Regions from separate parts of the Aeromicrobium sp. SORGH_AS_0981 genome, predicted to be linked through region 2. Evidence: predicted binding sites of a transcription regulator. Region 2 holds the regulator's gene; the other holds the start of a gene.

Region 1 (7,120 bases), 670 kb from region 2:
ACTTCCCGGCGCCGGAGTAGCCGACGATGCCGACGATCTCGCCGGCCTCGACGGACAGGTCGACCTCGCGCACCGCGTGCACGGGCTCGGCACCCTTGCGGGCCGGCGGGTACGTCTTCGTGACGTCCCGGATCTCGATGAGAGCCATCATTCCTCCTGCACGACGACGGGCCCCGCGACGTCGCGTCGCGGGACCCGTGCGTGGCTCACTTCTGGTCGGCGGTCTGCTGCTCGGTCTTCTTCAGCGCGGCGACGAGCTCGTCGACGGGGGTCTTCAGCAGCACGGCCGTGTCGCCGGAGACCTCCTGCACTCCGTCGGTCACGGCCTTCGTGTCCTGGTAGACCTCGACGAGCTTCTTGACCGACGGGTCGTCGGCCTCGTCGGCACGGGCGGCGAAGATGTTGACGTAGGGCAGGGCGTTCGGGTCCGACGGGTCGTCCTGCGCGATCGCGTCGGAGAACTTCAGGCCGGCCTTCTCGACGAAGTCGTTGTTGACGATGGCGGCGGCGACGTCGTCGAGCGACGTGGCGGTCACGTTGGCGTCCAGGGCCGTCACCTTCACGCGCGAGGCGCTGGTGTCGACGTCGGCGACGTCGGAGAAGATCGTGCCGCCGTCCTTGAGCGTGATGAGTCCGGCCGACTGCAGCACGAGCAGGCCACGGGCCTGGTTGCTGGCGTCGTTCGGCACGGCCACGGTCGCGTCGTCGGGGATGTCGGCCACGTCGGTGTACTTCTTGGAGTACAGGCCGAGCGGGTAGATGGCCGTGGCGCCGACCGGCACGAGGTCCTGGTCGTTCGAGACGTTGTAGTCGGCGAGGTAGACGATGTGCTGGAACTGGTTGAGGTCCAGGTCGCCCTCGGCGACGGCGGGGTTCGGCTGGGCGTAGTCGGTGAAGTCGACGATGTCGACGTCGAGACCGGCCTTCTTGGCGGCCTTCTCGTACTCGGCCCAGTAGGGGTCGCTGGCGCCGACGACGCCGATCCGCCAGGTCTTGGAGTCGCCGGCGGACTCGTCGGCACCGCCACGGGTGGCGAGGAAGATGACGACGGCGGCGACGACAACGGCGAGCGCGACGATGATCGCGACAAGACGGCCGCGACGCTTCGGGGCCTCGATGACGGGGGTGGGCTCGGACACGACGAGCTCCTTCCTGCGGGATGACCGCACGGGGTGGGGGACGTGCCGCCGGGGTGGGGCGACCCGTGCACGCTACGGCGGGGCGCTGCACCGTCCGGACGGGTGACCAGCATGCGAGAAGGGTGCTGGGCCGGCTCCGGCGGTTGGTAGGAGCCGGCTCAGGGACGGTCGTCGTAGCTCCAGGCCACGTCGTCGCGCACCACCCGCGCGGGGGTTCCCGCGACGACGCTGTGGGCGGGCACCTTCTGCCCCCGGACCACCGCACGCATGCCCACCACGGCACCGTCGCCGACGTCGGCGTGGCCCGTGACGACGGCGTCCTTGCAGAGCCACACGTGGCGGCCGAGACGCACGCGCGCGCCGAAGGGGTTGAGCCGCTCCCCCGTCGTCCGGTCCTCGAGCCGGTGCATGTCGTCGGTGGCCACGTACACGTCGGCCGCCCACAGCTGCTCGGGCAGGGCCACCACGCTGCCGCCGTTGCGCGCGTCCACGACCGCGCAGCAGGTGGCGACGAGGGGACCGTGCAGGACGATGCTCGACCCGCCACCGCAGAACAGCTCGCCCGCCGTCAGCTCGCAGCCGGCGTCGACGAAGACGGTGGCACCGTCGCCGCCGACGAGGAGCGACGCGATGCTGCGCAGCGCCGACCCGACGGCCACGACGACGTCGCGCACGGGGAACAGGGTCAGCTGCTCGAGGACCTTCGGGGGCAGCAGGGCACCGTCGGCGAGGTAGAGCGCGTTGTCGCAGTCGTGCCACCACGTCGGGACCCCGTCGTGCACCCGGGTCCAGGTCTGCGCGTCGACGGCGTCGACGTCGGCCCCGGCGGCGCGCAGACGCTCGCGGTGCTCGGGGGCCAGACCCGCGTTCGGTTCCACCCGAGCATCCTGCCAGGGCACGGGCAGTCACGGTCCGGGGCGGTCACGGCGCCGGGCGCTCCACCCGCGCGACGAGCTCCTGCGGCGCCTGCACGCAGTACGACTCGAGCAGCAGCTCGTGCAGCTCGTCGAGGTCGGGGTCGTGCACGCCGTCGTCGAGCACCAGGCCGACGACGTCGCCGCTGCGCCCGACCCGGAAGTACGGCGGGCCGAGGTGCTCGAAGGCGGCCACCTCGTCCATCGGGGCACGGAACGTGACCCGGAGCAGGCCGTCCTCGCCCCCGAACAGGTGCGCGACGTTGGCGCCCCGCACGACCCAGCGGACGCCGGTCCAGGCACGCTCGCGCCGCGCGTCGGGCAGCGGGTCGAGCACACGCCCGACGCGCTCGAGCCAGACGTCGGGGACGGGTGCACGAGCCACGCCCCTCACCCTGGCACGGACCACCGACGGTCGTGACCGACGACCTGTCCCACGACGCGCGAGGGCCCCGACCGGCGAACCGGTCGGGGCCCTCGTCAGGGGTGGTGCTGGCTCAGGTCTCGCTACGCCGACGGCTGCTCGACCTGGACGTCCGGAGGACGTCTCAGAAGCCCATGCCGCCCATGTCGCCCATGTCGGGGGCGCCACCACCGGCCGGAGCGGGCTCCGGCTTGTCGGCGACGACGGCCTCCGTCGTGAGGAACAGCGCCGCGATCGAGGCGGCGTTCTGCAGCGCGGAGCGCGTGACCTTGGCGGGGTCGATGATGCCCTCGCCGATGAGGTCGACGTACTCGCCCGTGGCGGCGTTGAGGCCGTGGCCCGGCTCGAGGCCGGCGACCTTCTCCGCCACGACGCCGCCCTCGAGGCCGGCGTTGACGGCGATCTGCTTCAGCGGGGCCGACGCGGCGGTGCGCACGATGTTCGCACCCGTCGCCTCGTCACCCTCGAGCTGCAGCTTCTCGAACACGGCCGCGGTGGCCTGGACGAGCGCCACGCCACCACCGGCGACGATGCCCTCCTCGACGGCCGCCTTGGCGTTGCGCACGGCGTCCTCGATGCGGTGCTTGCGCTCCTTGAGCTCGACCTCGGTGGCCGCGCCGACCTTGATGACGGCCACGCCGCCGGCCAGCTTGGCGAGGCGCTCCTGCAGCTTCTCGCGGTCGTAGTCGGAGTCGCTGTTCTCGATCTCCGCGCGGATCTGGTTGACCCGGCCGGCGATCTGGTCCTGCGAGCCGCCGCCCTCGACGATGGTCGTCTCGTCCTTGGTCGTGACGACCTTGCGCGCGGTGCCGAGCAGCGAGATGTCGGCGTTCTCGAGCTTGAGGCCGACCTCCTCGCTGATGACCTCGCCGCCCGTGAGGATGGCGATGTCGGCCAGCATGGCCTTGCGGCGGTCACCGAAGCCGGGGGCCTTGATGGCGACGGACTTGAAGGTGCCGCGCATCTTGTTGACGATCAGGGTGGCCAGCGCCTCGCCCTCGACGTCCTCGGCGATGATCGCGAGCGGCTTGCCCGACTGCATGACCTTCTCGAGCACGGGGACGAAGTCCTTGACCGAGCTGATCTTGCTGTTGACGATGAGGATGTAGGGGTCCTCGAGGACCGTCTCCATGCGCTCGGGGTCGGTGACGAAGTAGCCCGACAGGTGACCCTTGTCGAAGCGCATGCCCTCGGTGAGCTCGAGGTCGAGGCCGAACGTGTTCGACTCCTCGACCGTGATGACGCCCTCCTTGCCGACCTTGTCCATGGCCTCGGCGATGATCTCGCCGACCGTGGTGTCGGCGGCCGAGATGGACGCGGTGGAGGCGATCTGCTCCTTGGTCTCGACGTCCTTGGCCATGCCGAGCAGCTGGCTGCTGATGGCCTCGACGGCGGTCTCGATGCCCTTCTTCAGGCCCATCGGGTTGGCGCCGGCGGCCACGTTGCGCAGACCCTCGCGCACGAGCGCCTGGGCCAGGACGGTGGCCGTCGTGGTGCCGTCGCCGGCGACGTCGTCGGTCTTCTTGGCGACCTCCTTGACGAGCTCGGCGCCGATCTTCTCGTAGGGGTCCTCGAGCTCGATCTCCTTGGCGATGGACACACCGTCGTTGGTGATCGTGGGGGCGCCCCACTTCTTCTCCAGCACGACGTTGCGGCCCTTGGGGCCGAGCGTCACCTTGACGGCGTCGGCAAGCTGGTTCATGCCGCGCTCGAGGCCGCGGCGGGCCTCCTCGTTGAACGCAATGGACTTGGCCATGTGGAACTCTCCGGTTCGACGTGGTTCGGGTGTGACCGGTCGGTGCCCGCGACGGACGAGCCAGGACGCACGGCGATCCCTTCCCGCCGCCGTCCCGACCCTCACCGGGCCGGTCGGATGTCTAGCACTCTCACTATAAGAGTGCTAACCCAGGACTGGCAATCGGGTGGGGAGAGTGCCAGTTGGGACGTGGCGGTTTACCACGGGACCGTGGGAAACGTCGTCCTCCCAAGGCAAAGATCCCTGGGGAGGACGCGCTTTACCACGGGACCGTGGTAAACCGCGGCGCAGACCTAGGCGTCGTCGTCGCCGATGACGAGGCGGGGGAGGCGGTCACGCCAGGGGCGGCGGGGGTGCGGGGCCGGCTCCTCCACGGGCGGCGGCTCCCTGACGTCGGACTCCTCGGCCGCCTCGGCCCGGCGGTCCTGGCGGGCGATCCAGAGGATGGTCAGGACGATGCCGACCACGGGGATGAACGCGGGGATGGCCAGGACGGCCACGGGGTGCGCCGACAGCTCCCCGACCGCTGCGACACCCGTTCCCATCGCGCCAGTCTACGAGCGGTGGGCGGAGGGCGGGGTCAGACCGAGAGCAGCAGGTAGATGCCGGTGAAGGTGTAGCCGACCATGAGCACGAGCATCGCGAGCTGGCCGGTGAGCCGGTGCGCTCGCGGCAGCACCTCCAGAGCCTTGTCGTGCGCCGCGACCACCGCCACCACGTGCCCGGCCACGACGAACCCCACCTTGTAGACCGCGAGGAGGTCGGGGTGCTCGGACAGCACGTACGACACCGTGAGCCCGTCGCCCGTGCCGAGCAGCTGCAGCAGGCCGATCACCACGCCCTGACCGCGCTCGACCAGGTAGGTCAGATAGTGCGCGAAGACGTAGCCCACGACGATCGGCACCAGCGAGTGCGCCATCAGCCCCGGCAGCGCACGACGCTGCGCCGACGTCACGCCGCCCGTCGCGACCGAGGCGGCCACGAAGGCCACCGCCACCACCACGCAGAACAGCAGCAGCACGAGCGACGTGGTGAGCGTGGAGTGCGCGGCCGACTGCCAGGCCTCGGACGCAGAGAAGCTGTCGAAGGCCGTCGACCCGAGCAGCACGGACACCGCCGCGACGATCCCCGGCGCCACCGGCAGCAGCGGGAGCGAGCGCAGCGGGTTGTGCGGCTCGAAGCGCCGCCCGCGCACCAGCGGCGCGAGCCGTGCCACCACCGCGCTGTAGACGTCGAACGGGTCGGCACGGTCGAACCAGCGCGGCCCGAACGCGACGCCACCCGCCACCGTCACGACGACGTAGACCGCCACCCAGGTGCGCACCGCGTCGACGGAGCCGGCGTCAGGGGAGGCCAGCTCGAGCCACACGAACGCGAACAGCCCAGCGGCCGCGGGCCAGTAGCCCCACGCCGGGCGGTAGACCGCGAACCCGTCGGGACGACCGGTGAGCCGACCCACCAGCCACTGGACCGACCGCCACGGCGACAGGTCCTTCCACACGTGCCCCGCCAGCAGCGCGAGCGGCACCAACCCCACCCACACCAGGACGTAGAACGCCCCGATGCCCGGGTTCGACGCGTCGTCGGGGCCCAGGAAGAGCGCACCCAGGAACCACGCGGCCAGCAGCGCACCGAGCACGGCCAGCCACGGTCGACGAGCGGGCTCCGCCTGCCCGGCACCCCCGCCGGGCTGCTCCGCCGCCCACGGCCCGGCACCCCCGCCGGGCTGCTCCGCCGCCCACGGCCCGGCACCCCCGCCGGGCTGCTTCGCCGCCGTCGGCTGCAGCCGCGGCTCCTTCCAGGCGAACGCGAGCACGGCGAAGGAGATCGTCAGGGCCCAGCTCGCGCCGACGACGGCGTACAGGAACGGCACGGGCAGGTCGGTCGAGCCGCCCACGCCGTGCTGCGGCAGCAGGTCGAGCACGGTCAGGGCCGGACGACGAGCTGGACGATGGTCGCGTGGGTCTCGTGCGACTCCACCGCCACCTGGCCCGGACGTTCGAGGGTGAAGGTGCGCGACACCGTGTCACCCGGCTGCACGTCGATGCTCACCTCCGGGTCGGAGTGCACGTGCACCTCGTCGGCCACCTCGGCCGTCACGGTCAGCGTGACCGGCTCGCCGACCTTCACCTCCACCCGCCTGCCGCGCGGCTGGGGACCGTCGGCGGTGAGCCGCACCTCGACCGTCACCCCCTCGGAGTCCGGCGTCGCGCTCGTCGAGGGCGTGCCGGACGACGTCGCCGCCGCGGTCGCCGACGGGGTGGACGACGCCGACGCGTCGGGGGCGTCCTCCCCCGCGCCGCAGCCGGCGAGCAGCAGGGCACCGAGCAGGCACCCGGCCCACGTGGTCCTCATCGATCTCTCCTGTCGTCCTCGGTCTCGTCGGGGGCGTCGTCGTCGGGGCGGAACGCACGCTCGATCAGCTCACGCTCCTCGGCCTCGTCGCGACGGTCCTTCCGGGCGATGTGGAGCACGACCGCCACGACCACGATGGCCGGCACGAAGGCCGGGATCGCGACGAGGGCCGCGTGGTGCGCCCACAGCACCTCCCCGGGGGTCACGCCCGGCCGGCCCCGCTGCCCTCGTCGACACCGTCGCCGCCGCCGGGTCCGGACTCGAGCTCCTCGCGGCGCCGCCGCCCCTCGCGGGCGATCGCGCCGGAGACCCGGGCCACGGCCACGCTGATGCCCGCCAGGATGGCCAGGCTGCAGACGAGGACGACGAGGTTCGCGGCGCCCCAGAGCCAGGGCGACGTGTCGAGCTCGCGCTCGCGCTGCAGGATCGTGATCTCGGGGACGAAGTCGCGCGTCATCTCCGCCTCGGCCGGAACCTCCTCCGCTCCCAGCGCCTCGTCGGCGGGCAGGAAGATGGGGGCCGCGGTGAGCAT
Region 2 (7,120 bases):
TCTCGAACGCGTCGTACGCGGCGACGATGCGCCCGACGAGCTTGTGCCGCACGACGTCGCTCGACGTCAGCGTCGCGAAGTGGATGTCCTTGACGTCCGCGAGGATGTCGCGCACGACCCGCAGGCCGCTCTTCTGGCCCGACGGGAGGTCGACCTGGCTGACGTCGCCGGTGACCACGATCTGCGAGCCGAAGCCGAGCCGGGTCAGGAACATCTTCATCTGCTCGGGCGTGGTGTTCTGCGCCTCGTCGAGGATGATGAACGCGTCCTGGAGCGTGCGGCCGCGCATGTAGGCGAGCGGGGCGATCTCGATCGTGCCGCTCGTGAGCAGCTTGGGGATCGTCTCGGGATCGAGCATGTCGTGCAGCGCGTCGTACAGCGGCCGCAGGTACGGGTCGATCTTCTCGCTCAGGGTGCCGGGCAGGTAGCCCAGCCGCTCCCCCGCCTCGACGGCCGGTCGGGTGAGGATGATGCGGGTGATCTCCTTGGCCTGCAGCGCCTGGACGGCCTTGGCCATCGCGAGGTAGGTCTTGCCCGTGCCGGCCGGGCCGATGCCGAAGACGATCGTGTTCTGGTCGATCGCGTCGACGTACTTCTTCTGGTTCAGCGTCTTCGGCCGGATGGTGCGGCCCCGGTTGCTGAGGATGTTGAGGCTGAGCACCTCGGCCGGGCGCTCCTGCGTCTCGGTGCGCAGCATGCCGATGGAGCGCTCGACGGTCTCGGCGGTGAGTCCCTGGCCCGTGCGCACGATGGCGACGAGCTCGTCGAGCAGCCGCTCGACGAGCGCGACCTCGGCCGGAGCGCCGGTGACGGTCAGCTGGTTGCCCCGCGCGTGGACCGCCGCGTCGAACGCGTCCTCGACGATGCGGAGGTACTCGTCGCCCGGCCCGTAGAGGGAGACGGTGTCGATGCTGGTCGGGACGGTGAACGTGTGGGGACGCTGGTCCCCGGGAGAATCAGGAGTCATGTGTGCCTCCATGGTACGGGGATGCGCCGACACGTCGACAGCGCCGGACCGCGGCGCCGTGCGCTCAGCCCGGGGGCCAGCCGAGCGAGCGCCCGGCGAGCACGTGCCCGTGGCAGTGGAAGACCGTCTGGTGCGCGTCGGCACCGGTGTTGAAGACGAGCCGGTAGGAGCCGCCCGCCTCGTCGGCGACGCGGCGGGCCAGGCGCAGCAGCCCGACGGCCGCCTCCGGCTCGGCCTCGGCGAGGCTGCCGACGTCGGGCTGGTGCACGCGCGGGATGACGAGCACGTGCGTGGGCGCCTGCGGGCTGATGTCGCGGAACGCCACGGCGTGCTCGTCCTGCGCGACGACGTCGGCGGGCACCTCGCCCTCGACGATCTTGCAGAACAGGCAGTCGGCGCTGGGGCTCATGGTCCCTTCCTACCGCACCCGGCGGCCTGCGACGAGACCTCCGCTCAGCGGAAGGCGTCCTTGATGCGGCCGAACACGCTGCCGCGGTGGGTGCTGCCGAGCTGTGCCTCGGGACGCTCCTCGTCGCGCAGGGCGGCGAGCTGCTTCAGCAGGTCGCGCTGCGCGTCGTCGAGGTCGTCCGGGGTCTGCACGACGATCTCGACGACGAGGTCGCCGCGACCCGGTCCCCGCAGGCGCGGGACGCCCTGGCCGCGCAGCGTGAGCGTCTCGCCCGACTGGATGCCGGCGGGCACCTCCAGCCCGACGACCTCCGGCCCGTCCTCGTCGGCCAGGTCGGCCTCGAGGGTCGGCAGGTCGACGTGCGTGCCGAGGGCGGCGGCCGTCATGGGCAGCGTCACCTGGCAGCGCAGCTGGTCGCCCTTGCGGGTGAAGACGGGGTGGCGAGCCACCTCGACCTCGATGTAGAGGTCGCCTGCCGGGCCCCCGCCCGGGCCGACCTCGCCCTCGCCGGCGAGCTGGATGCGCGTGCCCTGGTCGACACCGGCCGGGATCGAGACCGTGATCGAGCGGCGCGAGCGCACCCGGCCGTCGCCGTGGCACTCGTGGCAGGGGTCCTGGATGACGGTGCCGAACCCGTGGCACGTCGGGCACGGGCGGGCCGTGCGGACGCTGCCGAGCGGGGTGCGCTGGACCTGCTGCACCTCGCCGTGGCCGTGGCACGTGCCGCAGGTGACCGTCGCGGAGTCGTCCTCGGCGCCGCTGCCCGAGCACCGCTCGCAGACCACGGCGGTGTCGACCTTGATCTCGCGCGTGACGCCGAACGCGGCCTCGGCGAGGTCGACCTGCAGGCGCAGCAGCGCGTCCTGCCCACGCTGCACGCGCGAGCGCGGACCACGGCTGCTGCTGCCGCCACCGCCGAAGAAGGCGTCCATGATGTCGTCGAAGCTGAACCCGGCGCCTCCGCCGAAGCCGCCCGCTCCGCCCCCGCCGCCGAGCGGGTTGCCGCCGCGGTCGTACACGGCACGCTTCTGGGGGTCCGACAGCACCTCGTACGCGGTGGTGACCTCCTTGAAGCGGTCGGCGGCGTCGGGGGCGTCGTTCACGTCCGGGTGCAGCTGACGCGCCAGCTTGCGGTACGCCTTCTTCATCTCCTCGGGCGTCGCCGACCGGGAGACGCCGAGCAGCGCGTAGTAGTCCTGTGCCATACGTCCTTCGTCCTGTTCAGCCGTCCGCGAGCTGTCGCCCGACGTAACGGGCGACCGCGCCGACGGCGGCCATGGTTCCGGGGTAGTCCATGCGGGTGGGGCCGAGCGTGCCGAGCATCGCCAGCGCCTGCTCGGAGGTGCCGTACGCCGACGAGACGACCGCCGTGCCGGGCAGTCCCTCGGTGCCGGTCTCCAGACCGATGCGCACGGTGGGGTCGGTGGTGGCCTCGCCGAGCAGCTTCAGCAGCACGACCTGCTCCTCCAGCGCCTCCAGCACGGGGCGGATGGAGGTGTCGAAGTCGCGGCCGAAGCGCGCGAGGTTCGCGGTGCCACCGACGGCGACGCGCTCGTCGCTGCGCTCGTCGGAGAACACGTGGGTGAGCGTGGTGACCACGGAGGTCACGAGCGGGCGGTCGGCGGGCGCGAACGTGCCGATCACGTCGGCGAGGCGCAGCGACGCCTCGGGCAGGCGCTGGCCCACCGCCGCCGTCATGATCCGCGAGCGGACGTCGGACAGCAGCCCGTCGCCCGGTGTCGCCTCGAGCTCGACGATGCGCTGCTCGACGCGGCCGCTGCTCGTGATCACGACCACGAGCACCCGCGCGCCCTCGAGCGCCACCACCTCGACGTGACGCACCGTGGAGCGGGTCAGCGACGGGTACTGCACGATCGCGACCTGGTTGGTGAGCTGGGCGAGCACCTTGACGCTGCGCTGCACCACGTCGTCGACGTCGACGGCGCCGCCCAGGAACGTCTCGATCGCGCGACGCTCGGGCGACGTGAGCGCCTTGACCTGCGAGAGCCGGTCGACGAACAGCCGGTACCCCTTGTCGGTGGGCACGCGACCGGCGCTCGTGTGGGGCTGGGCGATGAGCCCCTCCTCCTCGAGCACGGCCATGTCGTTGCGGATCGTGGCCGGCGAGACGCCGAGCTGGTGACGTTCGACGAGGGCGCGGGAGCCGACCGGCTCCTGGGTCTCGACGTAGTCCTCGACGATGGCGCGCAGGACCTCCAGGCGACGGTCCTCGGACGGGAGACGACGGTCCTCCGGCACGGCGCTCTCCTCCTCTGGGACGGTCTCGGCTGGACGGTGCGTGGCTCGGGTGCGACGACGCCGGACGGCCTCGGGCGCGCACGGCGCAGACGGGGTCCGTCGGCGCGGCGTGGCGCTTTGGCACTCACCAGGCGCAAGTGCCAGTCTAGCGCCGTGGGAGCAATCGGGAGCGAGGGTGAGGTCGTCTCGGTCACGGGTCGCTCGCGCACCCTGACCTACCGGCCGCGCCGGGTGACGCTCTCCGACGGCACGTTCCTCCTGCACGAGTCCCGCGGCGGCACGCTGAGCTCCGTCTGGGCCGCCGACCTCGGCGACCTCTTCGTCGAGGTCGTGCACCTGGGGCACGGCCCCGTCGGCGGCGAGCTGGTGCTCGTCGTCCCCGACGGCGACACCGTGGCCCTCGGCGACCTCGTCCCGCCCCTCGACGTCGTCCCGACCACCGCGCGGCCCAGCTGGGCGCAGGCCGTCGACCTCGCCGTCGGGCTGACCCGCTCGTCCACGCGGATCCTCACGAGCAGCGGCGAGATCGGCCGCGACGACCTCGAGGCGTTCCACCAGACGTTGCTGGGCGTGCTCCATGGCTGAGACCCGAGGGTGGGGTCGCTACGGCGACGACGTGCTCGCCGGCGACTGGAAGGCGCCTCCGCGCGGCCGCTCGACCGAGGTGCCCGCCGAGCTCGGCATGGTCGTCGAGGAGGTCACGACGGGCTGGTGCGGCGAGGTCGTGCGCGTCGAGCGCGACCTCGGCACCGTCGCCCTCGAGGACCGGCGCCTCAAGGTCAAGGTCTTCCCCCTCGGACCAGGGTTCCTGCTCGAGGGCAGGCCGGTGGTGCTGGTCGCCCCGTCCGGTGCCGCGCCGCAGCAGCCCGCGCGCACGGCGTCGGGATCGCGCGCGGTGGCCGGGCAGCGGGCCAGGGTGGCGCTGCCGAGCCGGATCCTCGTGGAGGGCAAGCACGACGCCGAGCTGGTCGAGAAGGTCTGGGGCGACGACCTGCGCGTCGAGGGCGTCGCCGTGGAGATGCTGCACGGCGTCGACGACCTCGTGGGCGTGGTCGACGACTTCGACCCGGGCCCGGACCGCCGGCTCGGGATCCTCGTGGACCACCTCGTGCCCGGCTCGAAGGAGTCGCGCATCGCGGCCAGGCTCTCCGGCCGTCCGCACGTGCTCGTCGTCGGCCACCCCTACGTCGACGTCTGGCAGGCCGTGAAGCCCGCGCGGCTCGGCGTCGCGGCGTGGCCGGTCGTCCCCCGCCACCTGGAGTGGAAGCGCGGCGTGTGCGCGGCCTTCGGCTGGCCGCACGCCGAGCAGGCCGACGTGGCCCGCGCCTGGCAGCACATCCTCTCGCGGGTCGACTCCTGGACCGACCTGGAGCCGGAGTTCCTCGGTCGCGTCGAGGAGCTCATCGACTTCGTCACCGCTCCCTAGCGGCCTGCTCCCCGCGGCCACGGCTGCGCCCGGACAGCGCGACGGCCCGGGACCAGGCGGTCCCGGGCCGTCGCGGCTCCCTCAGTCCTGCAGCACCGACTGCACCGTTGGCGTCGGTGCCGGAGTGGGCGGCGTGAGCCACTCCGTCCGCGGCAGCACGCGCCCGAGCACGCTCCCGTCCTCGACGAGGTCGAGGGTCGCGACGCCCAGCAGCGTGTCCTTGCCGCGCGTGCGCTCGGTGTTGTGCGCGTACAGGTAGGCCCGGACCGGACCTCTCGTCTGCACCGTCCGCTTCCAGGTGAACCGGTAGTAGGCCGTGCTGAACGAGAACGTCTCGACGGGTCGCACGCCGTTCGCCGCGTCGAGCGGTGCGCCGAGCGCCACGGTGTAGTCGACGTCCTTGCCCCACCGGTCGGGCTCGCTGGCCATGCCACTGACGGTGACCTTGCCGTCCTCGGACCTCATCGACTCGAGCAGCCCCGCCGGGGACCCGTCCGACGTCGGGTAGCGGACGAAGCCCGACGGCCAGGCCGAGCCCCGCCGCACGACGCGCCACATGAACGTGCCGTTCATGTTGTCCTCCGAGACCACGATCGACCCGTCGGCGCGGACCCGCTCGACGATCGCGACGTGGCCCTTCTCCCCGGAGTAGCCCTTGTAGGCGTCCCACCAGGCGACGTCACCGCGACGCGGGGCGTAGCTCCGCACCGGCACGCCGGCCGCGCGGGCCGCCCGGCCCCAGGTGCGGGCCGCGTCGGTGCCCGGCGGGCGTGCCACCAGACGGTTCTTCGTCAACCGGTAGGCGACGTAGTTCGTGCAGTTGCGGCCCGGCGTCTGGTTCCAGAAGGACGTCGACCGGACGGAGCCGTAGCCGCCGTCCGTGTAGCCCTTCGCCTTGCACTGCGTGTAGCTCGTGCAGAGCACCGTCCGTGCGGCGTCCGCCGATGTCGGTATACCAAAAATGGCCAACCCGATGAGCATGCTGATCACCGTTGGCCAATGCGCGACGCGCATTGCTCCCTCGCCAACTCCCCCGAGTTTGCTGTTTCTCCCACGTGAACCGTAAGTCCTCGACGAAGGTCCTGCATCGCGAATGACTAAAGTCCCAAAAAGTGAGAGTAACCTCCGCTACGGGGTGAGCTGTCGGACGACGGCGTCGGCGAGCAGCCGGCCCTCCAGGGTGAGCACCAGCCGCTCGTCGCCGAGCACGAGGCCGCGGTCGACCAGGTCGGGCACTTCGGCACGTCCGCCGGCGTCGAGGGCGGCGAGGGGCAGCCCCTCGCGCAGGCGCAGCTCGAGCATCACCTGCTCCAGTCGGCGACCGGCTGCGTCGACGACCTCGCTGCCCGCCTCGACCGACTCGCCGCGCTCCAGACGCTGCGCGTAGGCAGCCGGGTGCTTGACGTTCCACCAGCGTCGGCCCGCCAGGTGCGAGTGCGCACCGGGGCCCACGCCCCACCAGTCCGCCCCGTGCCAGTACAGCAGGTTGTGCCGGCAGCGGGCAGCGGCGTCACGGGCCCAGTTCGACAGCTCGTACCACCCGAGCCCGGCGTCGGACAGGACCGCGTCGGCGAGCAGGTACTTGTCGGCCGTCTCGTCGTCGTCGGGCATCACCACCTCGCCGCGGCGGACCTTGCGCGCGAAGGCGGTCCCGTCCTCGACGATGAGGGCGTACGCGGACACGTGGTCGGGCTCGAGCGCGACCGTGGCGTCCAGCGTGGCGCGCCAGTCGTCGACGGACTCCCCGGGGGTGCCGTAGATCAGGTCGACGCTCACCTGCTCGAAGCCGGCCTCCCGCGCCCAGCGGACCGCCTGCGGCACCCGCGCGGGGTCGTGGGTGCGGTCGAGCGTGGCCAGCACGTGCGGGACCGCCGACTGCATGCCGAAGGAGATCCGTGTGAACCCGCCCTCGCGGAGCCGGGCGAGCGACGCGGGCGTGACGCTGTCGGGGTTGGCCTCCGTCGTCACCTCGGCGTCGCGGGCCAGTCCGAGGTGCTCGTCGAGCGCGCGGAGCACCCGGACGAGGTCGTCGGCGGGCAGCTGCGTCGGCGTCCCGCCG

The links. Region 2 encodes HrcA, which represses chaperone genes, less so after heat shock. Its sites were predicted from a motif close to TTGGCACTCGNNNNNNNCGAGTGCCAA; they were not measured.
Region 1: a site for HrcA is predicted at 4,355-4,381, ahead of groL (chaperonin GroEL). Genes of this name have one in related genera too.

Annotation. Positions count from the first base shown of each region.
Region 1 is NZ_JAVIZD010000001.1:1,501,453-1,508,572, reverse strand. It holds gene QE370_RS07710 (methionine ABC transporter ATP-binding protein) at 1-148, opposite strand, end outside; gene QE370_RS07705 (MetQ/NlpA family ABC transporter substrate-binding protein) at 207-1,139, opposite strand; gene QE370_RS07700 (hypothetical protein) at 1,298-2,017, opposite strand; gene QE370_RS07695 (MmcQ/YjbR family DNA-binding protein) at 2,061-2,438, opposite strand; gene groL (chaperonin GroEL) at 2,602-4,233, opposite strand; gene QE370_RS07685 (hypothetical protein) at 4,527-4,778, opposite strand; gene QE370_RS07680 (hypothetical protein) at 4,814-6,157, opposite strand; gene QE370_RS07675 (hypothetical protein) at 6,160-6,588, opposite strand; gene QE370_RS07670 (hypothetical protein) at 6,585-6,794, opposite strand; gene QE370_RS07665 (hypothetical protein) at 6,791-7,120, opposite strand, start outside.
Region 2 is NZ_JAVIZD010000001.1:2,176,233-2,183,352, reverse strand. It holds gene QE370_RS10995 (PhoH family protein) at 1-967, opposite strand, end outside; gene QE370_RS10990 (histidine triad nucleotide-binding protein) at 1,032-1,376, opposite strand; gene dnaJ (molecular chaperone DnaJ) at 1,421-2,581, opposite strand; gene hrcA (heat-inducible transcriptional repressor HrcA) at 2,598-3,635, opposite strand; gene QE370_RS10975 (hypothetical protein) at 3,789-4,220, shown strand; gene QE370_RS10970 (DUF3097 domain-containing protein) at 4,213-5,061, shown strand; gene QE370_RS10965 (CHAP domain-containing protein) at 5,143-6,042, opposite strand; gene hemW (radical SAM family heme chaperone HemW) at 6,190-7,120, opposite strand, start outside.